Rhodopseudomonas palustris HaA2: one gene and its partner. The protein of the gene in region 2 interacts with the protein of the main gene of each other region in a pairwise test. Links are inferred from orthologs where the notes say so. Each region holds a gene or a part of one and is shown on either strand. Other genes may lie near its edges.

Region 1 (7,728 bases), 430 kb from region 2 along the record:
AAGGCGGCAGCCGCTCGTAGTAGCGGCGGACGGTGACCTTCTGCCTCCCGGACGTGTGCTTGCGAGGCACAGCGCGCAGGACGCCGCGTCCGTCCGGCTTCGCTGACCAGTGTCAGCTTCACCGGGCTATCGTCCGCGCCGGTTTCCCGGCCCGTCCGATCTGTCCCGCTTTACAAGCGCCCTCGAGAAGCGCCCCTCACGGACAGGACATTGGGGAAATAATCCTAGTTGATGCCTCCTGTCAACCGGAATTCGCGCCCCACCCCGAAATTCTTGCGGCGTCGTCGCCTCGGTGCGTTACAAGGCGCGGGAGATTTTCAGGAACAAGGCTGCGGCATGGACAAGAAGGCGATGCGCGAAGAGGCCGAACGGCTGATGCGCGAGGCGATGGCGAACCGCAAGGTGACGGTGAAGCAGGGCGACACCGTGATCATGGTGACCTGCGGCAAATGCGGCGCGCCGAACAAGGTCAAGGCGCCGAAGGGCGTCACCCGCGTCGGCTATGTCTGCAAGGAATGCGGGGCGAAGCAGGAAACGATGTGAGGGCGCATCGCGTTGGATGCGACGGCCGTTGATCGCGTTGCGGCCGCCGGCCAACGCCAGTCGCAAGGGTTCCGATGCTGACGCTCCACCATCTCAACGACTCCCGCTCGCAGCGCATCCTGTGGCTGCTGGAAGAACTCGTCGCCCCGTATGAGTTGAAGCGCTACCAGCGCGACGCCGCCACGCGGCTGGCGCCGCCGGAGCTCGCCGCGGTGCATCCGCTCGGCAAATCGCCCGCGATCACCGACGGCGACCTAACGTTGATGGAGTCCGGCGCGATCGTCGACTACATCCTGCGCCGCTACGGCCGGGACAGCACGCTCCGCCCGACCGAGGGCACGCTGGAGTTCGAAGCCTATCAGGAATGGCTGCACTACGCCGAGGGCTCGGCGATGCTGCCGCTGATGCTGCAGCTCTATGTAGGGCGCCTGAAAGACGCCGCCGCGCCGCTGCAGCCGCGCATCGACAGCGAAATCGCCAACCATCTCGGCTTCGTCGAGGGCGCGCTGGAGGGCCGGCAGTTCTTCGTCGGCGACAGCCTGACCGGCGCCGACATCATGATGAGCTTCGTTGCCGAAGTCGCCGGCTCGTTCGGGCGGCTCGGCCCGTATCCGGACCTGACCGCGTGGATCGGCCGCATGCACGCCCGGCCGGCGTTCCGGCGCAGCGTCGAGAAGGGCGGGGCGTATCGGCTGGGGTGAGGTGAATCAGTCGTCGAAACGGCTAGAAGGCTTTTGTAGATGCGCTTCCACTGGTTCAGAGCGATTAACGGTTGTCCAGTCAGGGGACTCGCATTGTCGTAGATTTTGGCCGCTTCGACTGAAATTCCTACCGACAGGTGAGGTTAAATGACGGTCTTTATTAGTTACAATCATAGCGATGTTGGGTTTGTCGATTGGCTGGCCAACCGTCTTGTGTCTCGCAGGCACCATATTTGGATGGATAGATGGGAATTGAATGTCGGAGATTCGTTGATATCAAGAGTGCAAGCCGCACTAACAGCATCTGATGCCATCATTATTGTTCTCTCGACGAATTCTATCGCGTCGGAATGGTGCAAGAAGGAGCTCAATTCAGGTATACTGCGTGAGCTTGAAGAAAAGCGAGTTCTGGTGTTGCCCTGCGTCATCGATCACTGCACAGTTCCGTTATTTCTTAGAGAGAAACTATACGCTGATTTTAGAAAAGACAGAGAAGTGGCGCTCGATCAAGTTCACGACGCGCTCCTTCGGATTACAAATCCTCAACAAGGAAGACTTGAAAGTCCGGATTTCCATACCGACTGGAGTTATGACTGGAGTAAAGGGCGTTCTTCGCGGCGGTGGTATTTTGAGTGGACGTTTGTAGATCACGGGCCCGCCATCGAATACTGCATACTCACGGAATGTAAGATTGCATGCAATCAATTAGCCTCTGACATGTTCCAGAATTTGGACGAGGGTGCTCGTCAAGACTACATTCTCAGAGTATTCGCGCTGCTCGTCTCAGAAACCGCCAAACGGCAATCCAAAATTCGCATTCGGGACGCATTTCGGCAAATTGGAATGTTGGAAATGCTGGGCGGCTCCGATGATGAGGAGTGGCTTGTGGAGATATCAAGCCGGCGCATGGGGATAGACAATGGAAAAGACACGCTTGTGCACGTTGATCAAATACTTGAGCGAGCCCTTTCAGAAATGAATGTGAAGTTAGCGAAGCCTAACAGAGCCACGAAAGGGGAGCGCTAGCGGTCTAGCCGAGCTGCCGGGGTGTCCCGGACGTTGTTTCCCTCACATGCGCCGTGATCGCTCGCAAAATCCTCGCTCGCCCGCGGTCCGTTCTCGAACCAATCGTCCCAGCGCTGCCCTTGCGGCACGATCAGGCGCGCGGCGCCGATCTTGATGATGTCGACCTTGCGTACGCCATTTGGGAAGGCGACGGCCTCGGGGAGGTCGACGACCTGACGGCGATTGCGGGTGGTGACAATTGATTTTGCCATGGGATCACCTCGGACGGACAAAACGCTCAGCAAAGAGAGCCGGCTGACGATTGTCGGCGCAACCTCAGATTGAGTCCAGCGCAGATGCTCCCGGCGGCATGAGGGGCTATTGGCGGACAACCCACGCTGTGCCTGGGGACCCCCACCCCCGACCCCTCCCCGCAAGGGGGAGGGGAGCGAAGGAGCCGCTCGGGCTCGACTTGCCGGGCGAATTCGCATCGCGCCCTCGCGCCTCACCCTCCTGCAAATCCCTCGCATCCACCATATCTGGGTCTGACTGGGGCGCATGGCCGCAAATAGTGGCGGCGTCCTTGGCCGGCGGGTCCGGATATGCTATGGCGCAGCCGCCGCTTCCGAACCGCACCCGATGACCGTTCGCACCCGTGACACGCGGCTGCGGCGGTGGAGACATTGCCCATGAGCACATCAGCCAAGCACACGTCCGCGCCCGACAGCTTCTTCTCCGCCTCGCTCGAGCAGGCCGATCCCGAGATCGCCGCTGCGATCAAGGGTGAGCTCGGCCGCCAGCGCCACGAGGTCGAGCTGATCGCCTCCGAGAACATCGTCAGCCGCGCCGTGCTGGAAGCGCAGGGCTCGGTGATGACCAACAAATATGCCGAGGGCTATCCGGGCGCGCGCTATTACGGCGGCTGCGAATTCGTCGACGTCGCCGAGAATCTGGCGATCGAGCGCGCCAAGAAGCTGTTCGGCGCTGGTTTTGCCAACGTCCAGCCGAACTCGGGCAGCCAGATGAACCAGGCGGTGTTCCTGGCGCTGCTGCAGCCCGGCGACACCTTCATGGGGCTCGATCTCGCCGCCGGCGGCCATCTGACCCACGGCGCGACCGTCAATATGAGCGGCAAGTGGTTCAAGCCGGTGCACTACACCGTGCGCCGCGAGGACGGCATCATCGACATGGATGCGGTCGCCAAGCTGGCCGAGGAGACCCGGCCGAAGCTGATCATCGCCGGCGGCTCGGCCTATTCGCGGGCCTGGGACTTCAAGCGCTTCCGTGAGATCGCCGACAGCGTCGGGGCCTATTTCATGGTCGACATGGCGCATTTCGCCGGCCTGGTGGCGGGCGGAGCGCATGCCTCGCCGGTGCCGCACGCCCATGTCTGCACCACCACCACCCACAAATCGCTGCGCGGCCCGCGCGGCGGCCTGATCCTCACCAACGACGAGGCGCTGGCCAAGAAGTTCAACTCGGCGATCTTTCCCGGTCTACAGGGCGGCCCGCTGATGCATGTGATCGCCGCCAAGGCGGTGGCGTTCAAGGAAGCGCTCCAGCCCGACTTCAAGGTCTACGCGAAGAACGTCGTCGAAAATGCAAAGGCGCTTGCGGAAACGCTGCGTGCGGCAGGCTTCGATCTGGTCTCCGGCGGCACCGACAACCATCTCATGCTGGTCGACCTGCGGCCGAAGGGGCTGAAGGGCAACGTCTCCGAGAAGGCGCTGGTCCGCGCCGCCATCACCTGCAACAAGAACGGGATCCCGTTCGACCCGGAAAAGCCGTTCGTGACCTCCGGCCTGCGGCTCGGCACTCCGGCGGCGACGACCCGCGGATTCGGCGTCGCCGAGTTCCAGCAGGTTGGGAACCTGATCGCCGAAGTGCTGAACGCCATTGCGCAATCCCCCGACGGTGCCGCGCCGCTGGTGGAGGCCTCGGTGAAGCAGCGGGTCAAGGAATTGACCGACCGCTTTCCGATCTATCAGTAACTGACCACCGTCATGCCCGGGCTTGACCCGGGCATCCACGTCTTTACGGCGTGGCAGCGGGAGCAAGGCGTGGATGGCCGGGACGAGCCCGGCCATGACGGAGAAGGGGGCCAGCCCTCCGGAAAGCACTGAGGACGCGTCGAGATGCGGTGCCCGAACTGCAACAGCCTCGATACCCAGGTGAAGGACTCCAGGCCCACCGAGGATTCCTCGGTGATCCGGCGGCGACGGGTCTGCATCGCCTGCAATTTCCGCTTCACCACCTTCGAGCGGGTGCAGCTCCGCGAGCTGACGGTGATCAAGCGCAACGGCCGCCGGGTGCCGTTCGATCGCGACAAGCTGGTGCGCTCGCTGCAGATCAGCCTGCGCAAGCGGCCGGTCGAGCCGGAGCGGGTCGAGCAGATGGTATCGGCGATCGTGCGCGAGCTGGAAAGCGGCGGCGAGGCCGACATCTCGTCGGAGACCATCGGCGAGATCGTGATGGACCATCTGCGCAAGCTCGACGACGTCGCTTATGTGCGGTTCGCCTCGGTGTATCGCAATTTCCGCGAGGCCAAGGACTTCGAGGCGGTGCTCGGCGAATTGTCCGGCGAGGAGGAGGCCCGGCCGGCGCTGGTCCGCAAATGATCTTCCGCATCCTGGAAGACCAATATGCCGAGCGCGCCAAGGTCGAAAAGGCCGCCAAGGCAGCCGCCGCCACTGATCGCCGCTTCATGCAGCTCGCGCTGACGCTCGGCCGCCGTGGCCTCGGCCGCACTGGCACCAACCCCGCGGTCGGCGCGGTGCTGGTCAAGGACGGCGTCATCGTCGGCCGCGGCTGGACCCAGGACGGTGGCCGGCCGCACGCCGAAGTCGAAGCGCTGGCGCGGGCCGGCGAGGCCGCGCGCGGCGCGACGTTGTATGTGACGCTGGAGCCGTGCTCGCATCACGGCCGCTCGCCGCCCTGCGCCGATGCGATCATCGCCGCGGGCGTCGCCCGGGTGGTGTCGGCGATCGAGGATCCCAATCCGCTGGTGGGCGGGCAGGGCCATGGCAAGCTGCGCGCCGCCGGCATCGCGGTCGAGCTCGGGGTTTGCGTCGAGGAAGCCGCGCGCGATCACGCCGGCCATCTGTTGCGCGTGCGCGAGCAGCGTCCGCATGTCGTGCTCAAGCTCGCAGTCTCGACCGACGACAAGATCGCGGCTGACGGCCGCAAGCCTGTGGCGATCACCGGCGAGGCTGCGCGGGCGCGGGTGCATTTGCTGCGCGCGCAGTCGGATGCGATCCTGGTCGGGATCGGCACCGTGCTGGCCGACGATCCGGAACTGACCGTGCGGCTACCGGGAATGGCGAAACAATCACCGATCCGCGTGGTGCTGGACCGCGCTCTGCGCATCCCGGGAGACAGCAAGCTGGTGCATTCGGCGCGGGCGACGCCGCTGTGGCTGATGGCATCCGAGATCGCCGAGCCGGCCGCGGCCGCGCGGCTCGGGGCGGCGGGGGCCGAGGTCATCCGCGCTCCCGATTGTCAACGAACGCCCGGACTCGACATCGCCGCAGTCCTGGCCGCTTTGTCCGAAAAGGGCGTCACCCGGCTCCTGGTCGAGGGCGGGGCGCGGGCCGCGCGGGCGTTCGTCGAGTCCGGTCTCGTCGACGAGATCTGGCTGTTGCGTGGCGACAAGGCGATCGGCGAAGACGGCGTCGACGCCCTGGACGGTTTGCCGCTCGCCTCCATCACCGCGTCGTCGGCTTGGCGCGTCCGCGACAGCGAACGCCTCGGACCGGACACGCTCACGATTTTCGAACCGGCTTAAGGTCTGCGTCTCATGTTCACCGGCATTGTCACCGACATCGGCGAAATCGAAGCCCTGACGCCCACGGCGCAGGGACAACTGCACCGGCTGCGGATCGGCTGCAGCTACGATCAGGCCACGATCGCCGACGGCGCCTCGATCGCCTCGAACGGCATCTGCATGACCGTGGTCGGGTCGGGCACAGCGGGCGGCCGCACCTGGTACGAGGTCGACGCCGGCGCCGAGACCCTGGCGCTGACCACCGCGAAGCACTGGGGCGTCGGCACCAGGCTCAATCTCGAGCGCGCGCTGAAGATCGGCGACGAGCTCGGCGGTCACATCGTCACCGGCCACGTTGACGGCATCGCCACCGTGGTGGCGCGCGAGGACCTGCCGGAGATGGCACGGTTCACCCTCGAGACGACGCGCGAGCTGGCGCGCTTCATTGCTCCGAAGGGCTCGGTAACGCTCGACGGCACCTCGCTGACGGTGAACACCGTCGAGGGCACGCGTTTCTCGGTGCTGATCATCCCGCACACGCTGAGCGCCACCATCCTCGGTGGCTGGCGGGTCGACAGCGAAGTCAACATCGAGGTCGACCTGATGGCGCGCTATGCCGCGCGGCTGAGCGAGATGAAATAGGCGGCAGCACAAACGAAGTGGTCACGCGCGGGCTTGACCCGCGCATCCATCCTCTTAACAAGAACGCATCCAAATTCTCTCGACGACGATGGATCGCCGGGTCGAGCCCGGCAATGACGACCAAAGGCAAGGCACCAGAATGGCAGACGCGCGGCGCGCACCCCTGAAAGACCAGACCGACGTTTCGGGCGCGCGCGTCCTGATCGTCGAGGCGCGGTTCTACGACGATATCCAGGACGCGCTGCTGGACGGCGCAATCGCCGAACTGAAAGCAGCCGGCGCGAGCCACGACGTGCTGACCGTGCCCGGCGCGCTGGAAATCCCCGCCGCGGTGGCGATCGCGATCGACGCCGCCGAGGCCGCCGGCAGGCCCTATGATGCGGCAATCGCGCTCGGCTGCGTGGTGCGGGGCGAGACCATCCATTTCGAGATCGTCTCGATGGAGTCGGCGCGCGCCCTGATGGACCTGTCGGTGGCGCGGAAATTCCCGCTCGGCAACGGCATCATCACCGTCAACACCGACGAACAGGCCTGGGCGCGAGCAAAGCCCGACGATCTCAACAAGGGCGGTGACGCCGCGCGCGCCGCGCTGGCGATGCTGCGGATCAAGCGCCGACTGGCGCGGGGCTGACGATGGCCGATTCCAAAAAGCCGGCGATCAAGAAGCCGGTCCCGAAGGGCGACCGCAAGGCCAATCGGCGCGGCGCTGCGCGGCTCGCGGCCGTGCAGGCGCTCTACCAGATGGACATCGGCGGTGCCGGCATCAACGAGACCTTCGCCGAGTTCGAGAGCCACTGGATCGGCAACGAGGTCGAGGGTGATCAATATCTGCCGGCCGAGGCCGCGTTCTTCCGCGACGTCGTCTCCGGCGTGGTGCGCGACCAGAAGAAGCTCGACCCGTTGATCGACGACGCGCTGGCGAAGGGCTGGCCGCTGGCGCGGATCGACGCCATCCTCCGCGCGGTGATGCGTGCCGGCGCCTACGAGCTCGAACACCGCAAGGATATCCCGGCGCGCGTCGTCGTCTCCGAATATGTCGACGTCGCCCACGCCTTCGTCGAGAAGGACGAGACA
Region 2 (7,685 bases):
AGAAATTCTCCGACGAGCAGCGCAGCCAGATCGAACAGATCATCAAGGACTATCTGGTGTCTCACCCCGAGGTGCTGGAAGAAGCGTCCGACGAATTGGGCAAGCGGCAGGCCAACGCCGCGGCCGAAAAGCACCAGGCCGCGATCAAGGACAACGCCGAAGCGATCTTCAATTCGCCGCGCGGCATCACGCTCGGCAACAAGGACGGCGACGTCACCTTCGTCGAATTCTTCGATTACAATTGCGGCTACTGCAAGCGCGCGATGACCGACATGATCGCGCTGATGAAGGAAGATCCCAAGCTCAAGATCGTGCTGAAGGAATTTCCGGTGCTCGGCCCGCCCTCGGTCGAGGCGGCGCAGGTTGCGATCGCGGTGCGGATGCAGACTCCCGATGGTAAGAAGTATCTCGACTTCCACCAGAAGCTGATGGGCGGCCGCGGTCAGGCCGACAAGGCCCGCGCGATGGCGGCCGCCAAGGAGGCCGGCTTCGACATGGCCCGGCTCGAGAAGGACATGGCGAGCCCGGAAGTCCGCGCCACCATCGAGGAGAGCTTCAAGCTCGCCGAAGCGATGGGCATGAACGGCACGCCGAGCTACGTGATCGGCAAGCAGGTGGTGGTCGGCGCAGTCGGCCTCGACACGCTGCGCCAGAAGGTGGCGCTCGCCCGCTGCGGCAAGGAGAAGTGCTGAGCCCTGCGGGATCCGCGGGCGACCCGACGACGTCGCTGATTGGGAACTCCCGAGGTCGCCGCCTCACGGCGATCTTGCGCAGGCGGTGTTGCGGCCATCGTGTCGAGTCCGGTCGTCTACGACGGAAAATCGGCCTCTGCGACATGGACACGGTCGGCATGGAGCGACCATTCCTTCAGCCGCTCCATCTGACAGAATTTTTCTTTGGCGATCTCGGTCGCGTCGCGGCTGTTCGCCGCCTCGATCTCCAGGGAGCTCTGGCAAATCTCGGCCTGCCGGCCGTTCTCGCCGAGGATGTCCTTCATGAATCGCACAGTATAGCGGGCCATAGTGCCTCCCGTTTAAGCGTCTTCTTCATTCAAGACACATGCCTGATATCAGGCGCGTCCGACCGCGGGCATGTTGCTCGGGCGGTGGGGCATCGTGCGCATCGGCGCGTCGGAGACGCGCCGGATCGTCATTTCGGAGACTACGCCTCCCGTTTCCGGATGCCAAAACAAAACCGCGACAACGCTCGTCAAGTTTGGTCGCGGCTGCCGGATCGGCGCTGGTCTTTCAATGAAATGATCTCGCCCTGCGATTGTTCCACGCGAACCCCGCCGATCGGATCGCCGCCCGCAAGCGAAGATGCGAAATCGGGACGAGCAGACGGCATTATCTGTGTGCCGATCAGCCACCCACAACCGCTCTCGCGGAGCCCTCTGCAAACGGATCGCAAGCACTTCCCGGCGCTTGCCTCGGCATGCTCGTCCAAAGCATCACCCGATTCAGGCTCCGCTGGACCGTGTTCAGGCTTCCCCTCAGCCGTGAGGTTACCTATAACGCCGACAATCAAGTGAATTTTGCCCGGACCGGTGCTGCAGCGCCGGATTTCGGCCCGACGGCGCGTCCGCCGGAGACCTTCGCTGACATTGCCGGAAAGTCGGATGCCTCAAACGATTTACGTGCTCAATGGCCCGAACTTGAATCTGCTCGGGACCCGGGAGCCGGCGATTTACGGCCACGCGACGCTGGCCGACGTCGAACGATTGTGCACCGAGACCGCTGCCAGTTGTGGTCTTTCAGCCGTTTGCCGGCAGTCCAACCACGAGGGCGAGTTGATCGACTGGATCCACCAGGCGCGCGACGAGCAGGCGGTGGGAATTGTGCTCAACGCCGGCGGCTACACCCACACCTCGGTGGCGCTGCATGACGCGCTCGTCGGCGTGCAGATCCCGGCGGTGGAAGTCCACGTCTCCAACGTCTTCGCCCGCGACAGCTTCCGCCATCATTCCTTCATCGCGAAGGCCGCCTTTGCCAGCCTGTGCGGCTTCGGCATCGACGGCTACCGGCTGGCCATCCTCGGCCTCGCCGCGAAAATCGGTACCAGCGCCAAGGCCTGACCCGAGGCCGGACCCGCCCCACTCACTCAAGACATCTGGATCGAAACATGGCCCGCCAGCCTGACACCAAGACCGCCGCCAAGCCGAAGGACGCCGCAACCGAGGACAAGGCGGCGATCGACGACAGCACGCTGATCCGCGATCTCGCGCTGCTGCTCGACGAGACCAACCTCACCGAGATCGAGATCGAGCGCGCCGGGCTTCGCGTCCGCGTCGCCCGCAACGTCAGCATCGCCGCCTCGGTGCCGATGGGCTACGCCCCGACGTCCGCCGCAGGAGGCGCGATCACTGCGATCGAGACCGCGGCGATCGACATCGCCAAGCATCCTGGCGTGGTGCCCTCGCCGATGGTCGGCACCGTGTATTGGGCACCCGAGCCCGGCGCCAAGCCGTTCATCGAGGTCGGCTCCCGGGTGTCCGCCGGCGAGACGCTGTTCATCATCGAGGCGATGAAGACCATGAACCAGATCCCGTCGCCGCGGGCCGGCACCGTCACCCAGATCCTCGTCGAGGACGGCCAACCGGTCGAGTTCGGCGAGCCGCTGGTGGTGGTCGAATAGCGAGTCGCGAATGGCGAGTGGCGAATAGAGCTGCATCGCAACGCCATCCGCCCCCCATTCGCCACTCGCCATTTGCAATTCGCCTCTCAATCCGGTGGCCCCGATGTTCGATAAAATTCTCATAGCCAATCGCGGCGAGATCGCTCTGCGGGTTCTGCGTGCGTGCAAGGAACTGGGCATTGCCACGGTCGCCGTGCATTCGACCGCCGACGCGGACGCGATGCATGTCCGGCTCGCGGACGAAAGCGTCTGTATCGGCCCGCCGCCGTCCAAGGACAGCTATCTCAACATCCCGGCGCTGCTGGCGGCCTGCGAGATCACCGGCGCCGACGCGGTGCATCCGGGCTATGGATTTCTATCCGAGAATGCCCGTTTCGCCGAGATTCTCGCCGACCACAATCTGCATTTCATCGGCCCCAAGGCCGAGCACATCCGGCTGATGGGCGACAAGATCGAGGCGAAGAAGACCGCCAGGCGCCTGGGCATCCCCGTGGTGCCGGGCTCGGACGGCGCGGTCGGCCCGGACGACGACGCGATGTCGATCGCCAGGGAGATCGGCTTTCCGGTGCTGGTCAAGGCCGCCGCCGGCGGCGGTGGCCGCGGCATGAAGGTCGCGCACACCGCCGAAGACCTGTCGATGGCGATCTCGACCGCGGGCAACGAGGCCAAGGCCGCCTTCGGCGACGCCTCGGTCTATCTGGAGAAGTATCTGCAGAAGCCGCGCCACATCGAAATCCAGGTGCTGGGTGACGGCCGCGGCGGCGCGATCCATCTCGGCGAGCGTGACTGCTCGCTGCAGCGGCGGCACCAGAAGGTCTGGGAAGAGAGCCCCTCCCCGGTGATCAGCGCGGAAGCCCGCGCCCGGATCGGCGGCATCTGCGCCAAGGCGATGCAGGACATGAGCTATGTCGGCGTCGGCACCATCGAATTCCTCTACGAGGACGGCGAATTCTACTTCATCGAGATGAACACCCGGATCCAGGTCGAGCATCCGGTCACGGAGATGATCACCGGGATCGATCTGGTGCTGGAGCAGATCCGGATCGCCGCCGGCGGCGACCTGCCGGTGTCGCAGGACGAGATCGTGCTCAACGGCCACGCCATCGAGTGCCGGATCAACGCCGAGAATCCGGTGAGCTTCCGGCCGTCGCCGGGCAAGATCGCGCGTTATCATCCACCCGGCGGCCTCGGCGTCCGGATCGATTCCGCAGTCTTCCAAGGCTACACCATCCCGCCTTATTACGACTCGCTTGTCGGCAAGCTGATCGTCCACGGCAAGACCCGCGGCGAGTGCCTGATGCGGCTGCGGCGGGCGCTGGACGAGATGGTGGTCGACGGCATCGAGACCACACTGCCGCTGTTCCGCGCACTGGTGCGGGAACCGGGGATCATCGACGGCGATTATCATATCCACTGGCTGGAGCAGTATCTCGCCGGCGTCGCCCTCGAGGGCCGCTGAAGAATATTTGCGTCGGGCGTGGAACCAAGTTCCGGCTCCCGCGTTAGCGTGGCTGCAGATTTGGCCGCCTTGCGGGGATTGTTCTTGCTTTGTTTCAAATGGTCGGAGACCGCGCGGTGACGCCGGAATCCACGCGGCGACGCGCTTTCATCCAGATCACGTTGCTGTCGCTGTCTTTTGCCGTGCTGGTTCTGATCAGCGTCGCCTCGGTGTTTCTGTTGCAGAAAGCCCGGGAGGACAGCGCCTGGGTCGCCCACACGCTCGAAGTCGAGAACCAGATTTCCCTCGCCCAGCTGCAGATGCGCCGTGCCGAAAGCGCGGAGCGAGGCTTTCTGCTGACGAGTCAGCCTGAATTCGTCGAAGAGTTCGAGAATTCCTCCGGCCAGGTGGTGCCGATGCTGCAACGCCTGCAGCAGCGGGTAGCCGACAATCCGGTGCAGCGCGGGTTGGTCGACAAGAGCATCGTCATCGCACAGGCGAGGATCGAGCGGTTCAGGGAACTGATCGCGCTCGCGCAGGCGGACCGCGCCGAGGAAGCTCGGCGCATCGTGCGCGCCGAAAGCGGCCGTGAGGCCATGAACCAGTTCGCCAACTTCATGGCGGCGATGCGGGCCGAAGAAAACAAGCTATTCGTGATGCGGACGGCGGCGGCCGATCGCAGCCAGTCTCTGGCGTCGATCGTCACCACCACCGGCTCCGGCCTGGTGCTGGTGCTGGCCGGGCTCTCGATCTTCCTGGTGCGGCGCTCCGCGCGCGCCCGTGACGACGCCGAAGCGCTGCTACGCGAGAACAATCTCAACCTCGAGAGCACCGTGTCCGAGCGCACCGCCGACCTGCGCGAGGCCAACGAAGAGATCCAGCGCTTCGCCTATATCGTGAGCCACGATTTGCGCTCGCCGCTGGTGAACATCATGGGATTCACCAGCGAGCTCGAAGAACTGCGCAGCGACATCTTTCGCCGCATCGCCACGCTGAGCCGCGAAGTCGCCGACAAGCAGATGCCGGAGAAGGCCGACAGCGACGGCGAGCCGGAGCTGCAGCCGGCCGACCAACAATTGTCGGAGGACTTCACCGAGGCACTCGCCTTCATCAAATCGTCGATCGGCAAGATGGACCGGCTGATCAGCGCGATCCTCAACCTCACGCGCGAAGGCCGCCGTCAGTTCCAGCCGGTTTCGATCGACACCCGGGAGCTGATCGAGAACATCGTCTCGACGGTGGCGCATCAGGCCGCCGAGGCCAACGCCGAGATCCGCATCGAGCCGTTGCCGGAAATCGTCAGCGACCGCCTCGCGCTCGAACAGATCTTTTCGAATCTCATCGACAACGCTCTGAAATATCTCAGGAACGGTGTCCCCGGAGACATCCGGATCCGCGGTCGCCAGAAGCTCGGCTTCGCGATCTTCGAGATCGCCGACAACGGACGGGGGATCGATCCCAAGGACCATCAGAGAATCTTTGATCTTTTCCGCCGTGCCGGTACACAGGACAGGCCGGGTCAGGGGATCGGGCTCGCTCATGTTCGCGCGCTCGTGCGCCGCCTGGGTGGAACCATGTCGGTGTCCTCGGCGCTCGGCGAGGGCTCGACCTTCACCATCACCTTGCCGATGAAATGGACCACGGCCACCAAACGGGAACCCCGCTCATGAGTAACCCAGTCACCATCATCATGATCGAGGACGACGAGGGCCACGCGCGCCTGATCGAGCGCAATATTCGCCGGTCCGGCGTCAACAACGAGATCGTTCCGTTCACGTCCGGTACAGCCGCGCTGAACTACCTGTTCGGGGCCGACGGCTCGGGCATCGAGCATCAGAATCGCGCGCTCCTGGTGCTGCTCGATCTCAACCTCCCCGACACCAGCGGCATCGATATTCTCCGGCGCGTCAAGGAAAACGATCATCTCAAATGCACGCCCGTCGTGGTGTTGACCACCACCGACGACGCGCAGGAAATCAAGCGTTGCTACGAGCTCGGCTGCAACGTCTACATCACCAAGCCGGTGAACTACGAGAGCTTCGCCAACGCGATCCGTCAGCTCGGCCTGTTCTTTTCCGTGATCCAGGTCCCTCAAACCGAGGCTCCATGACTCCTGCTGCTGCGCCGACTCTGCTGTATATCGACGACGACGAGGCGCTCGGGCGCCTGGTCTCACGCGGCCTGAAGCGACAGGGTTTCTGCGTCGAGCACGTGCTGAGCGGCGAGGCGGGGCTGGAGCGATTGCGCAAGGGCGGCGTCGACGTGGTGGCGCTGGATCAGTACATGCCCGGCCTCGACGGGCTGGAAACGCTGGAGCAGATCCAGAACATTCCGGATGCGCCGCCGGTGGTCTTCGTTACCGCATCGCAGGATTCCAGCATCGCCGTGACCGCGCTGAAGGCCGGCGCCGCGGATTATCTGGTGAAAGATACCCAGGGCGACTTCGTCCCCCTGCTCCAGGTCGCCGCCGATCAGGCGCTGCGCCAAGCCGTGATCCGCAAGGCCCGCGACGACGCCGAAGCCGAAGTCCGCGCCTCGCGTGATCGCTATGCGGCGCTGGCCGCAGAGCGCGAAATGCTGCTGCGCGAGGTCAACCACCGGGTCGGCAATTCGCTGCAGATCATCGCGTCGCTGCTGCATCTGCAGGCTTCGTCCAGCAAGGAGAGCGAGGTCAAGGCGGCGCTCACCAACGCGATGGGCCGCGTCGCTGCGGTGGCGCAAGTCCACCGCCGGCTCTACACCTCGCACGACCTCAAGAGCGTGATGCTGAACCAGTATCTCGAAGCGTTGCTCGAGGATTTGCGTCGTTCGGCCGAAGGCAACCGGATGTCGCGCCTGACGCTCGATGCGGAGGCGGTCGAGATCGATCCCGACCGCGCGGTCGCGATCGGCATCGTCGTCAACGAGTTGGTGATGAACGCGGTGAAGTACGCCTATCCGGAAGGCAAGGGCCCGATCCACGTGGTGCTGAAGGCCCAGGGCGACGACCTCGAACTCGCAATTTCCGATGACGGCGTCGGTCTTGCGGTCAAGGCCAATCCGCACTCGACCGGCATGGGCCAGCGCATCGTCAATGCGATGGCGACCAAGCTCGACGCCAGCGTCGAGCGCGACCCCGCGCATGCCGGCACCCGCATGGTGCTGCGATTCCGCCGCACCAACATCGCCGCGCCGACGCCGGCCATCGCGTAGTCGGCCGCCCCGCCAAATCGGGCCACGAATCCGGCCGCACTATCCCAAAGCCGCCTTGCCATTTTGCCGGAGCTCGGGCAGGTTCCGCGCGCGCCGCTGCGGGAACGCGGCGGAATCTTCTCATCACATCAGGGACTTTGCTTTCGCAGGCAGGGCTCGCGTGGCATCGCTGCGTCGATCACGCCCGGGCGAACAAACTCTCCAGTCGCGAGTCCGCGCGAAGGGCCAAGCGCTTGTGACGACTCCAGTCCTGATCCTGGGCATTCCGCTCGACTTCTTCCTGTTCGGGCTGACCCTCTTGGGGGTTGCGATTTTCCACCGCCACACGTTGTGGATCGCACTCACCGGCCTCGCCGCCACCATCGCTTACAAGCTGATGTTCACCGGCTTCGCGACCGGCCCCGGGCTGCTCGGATTGACG

What was found.
Region 1: the proteins of accC (region 2) and ribD interact in binary tests that used the Escherichia coli proteins (3 or more experiments, as listed by UniProt). The link is inferred for Rhodopseudomonas palustris HaA2 from one-to-one orthologs.

What each region holds. Positions count from the first base shown.
Region 1 is NC_007778.1:3,011,624-3,019,351, forward strand. The notes cover bases 3,979-6,948. They hold ribD (bifunctional diaminohydroxyphosphoribosylaminopyrimidine deaminase/5-amino-6-(5-phosphoribosylamino)uracil reductase RibD), read left to right. Parts: upstream 3,979-4,863; coding sequence 4,864-6,033; downstream 6,034-6,948. Other genes in these bases: glyA (serine hydroxymethyltransferase), read left to right, coding at 3,979-4,240; nrdR (transcriptional regulator NrdR), read left to right, coding at 4,385-4,867; RPB_RS13290 (riboflavin synthase), read left to right, coding at 6,046-6,654; ribH (6,7-dimethyl-8-ribityllumazine synthase), read left to right, coding at 6,794-6,948. Also shown: RPB_RS13255 (hypothetical protein), read left to right, coding at 337-543; RPB_RS13260 (glutathione S-transferase family protein), read left to right, coding at 618-1,244; RPB_RS24165 (toll/interleukin-1 receptor domain-containing protein), read left to right, coding at 1,392-2,270; RPB_RS13270 (hypothetical protein), read right to left, coding at 2,267-2,521; more of glyA, read left to right, coding at 2,939-3,978; more of ribH, read left to right, coding at 6,949-7,285; transcription antitermination factor NusB, read left to right, coding at 7,288-7,728. UniProt on the Escherichia coli protein: Converts 2,5-diamino-6-(ribosylamino)-4(3h)-pyrimidinone 5'-phosphate into 5-amino-6-(ribosylamino)-2,4(1h,3h)-pyrimidinedione 5'-phosphate.
Region 2 is NC_007778.1:3,439,571-3,447,255, forward strand. The notes cover bases 1,989-4,915. They hold accC (acetyl-CoA carboxylase biotin carboxylase subunit), read left to right. Parts: upstream 1,989-2,737; coding sequence 2,738-4,093; downstream 4,094-4,915. Other genes in these bases: aroQ (type II 3-dehydroquinate dehydratase), read left to right, coding at 1,989-2,074; accB (acetyl-CoA carboxylase biotin carboxyl carrier protein), read left to right, coding at 2,122-2,634; RPB_RS15230 (sensor histidine kinase), read left to right, coding at 4,210-4,915. Also shown: RPB_RS15205 (DsbA family protein), read left to right, coding at 1-692; RPB_RS15210 (hypothetical protein), read right to left, coding at 809-1,021; more of aroQ, read left to right, coding at 1,619-1,988; more of RPB_RS15230, read left to right, coding at 4,916-5,742; RPB_RS15235 (response regulator), read left to right, coding at 5,739-6,182; RPB_RS15240 (response regulator), read left to right, coding at 6,179-7,264; RPB_RS15245 (citrate transporter), read left to right, coding at 7,500-7,685. UniProt on the Escherichia coli protein: This protein is a component of the acetyl coenzyme A carboxylase complex; first, biotin carboxylase catalyzes the carboxylation of the carrier protein and then the transcarboxylase transfers the carboxyl group to form malonyl-CoA.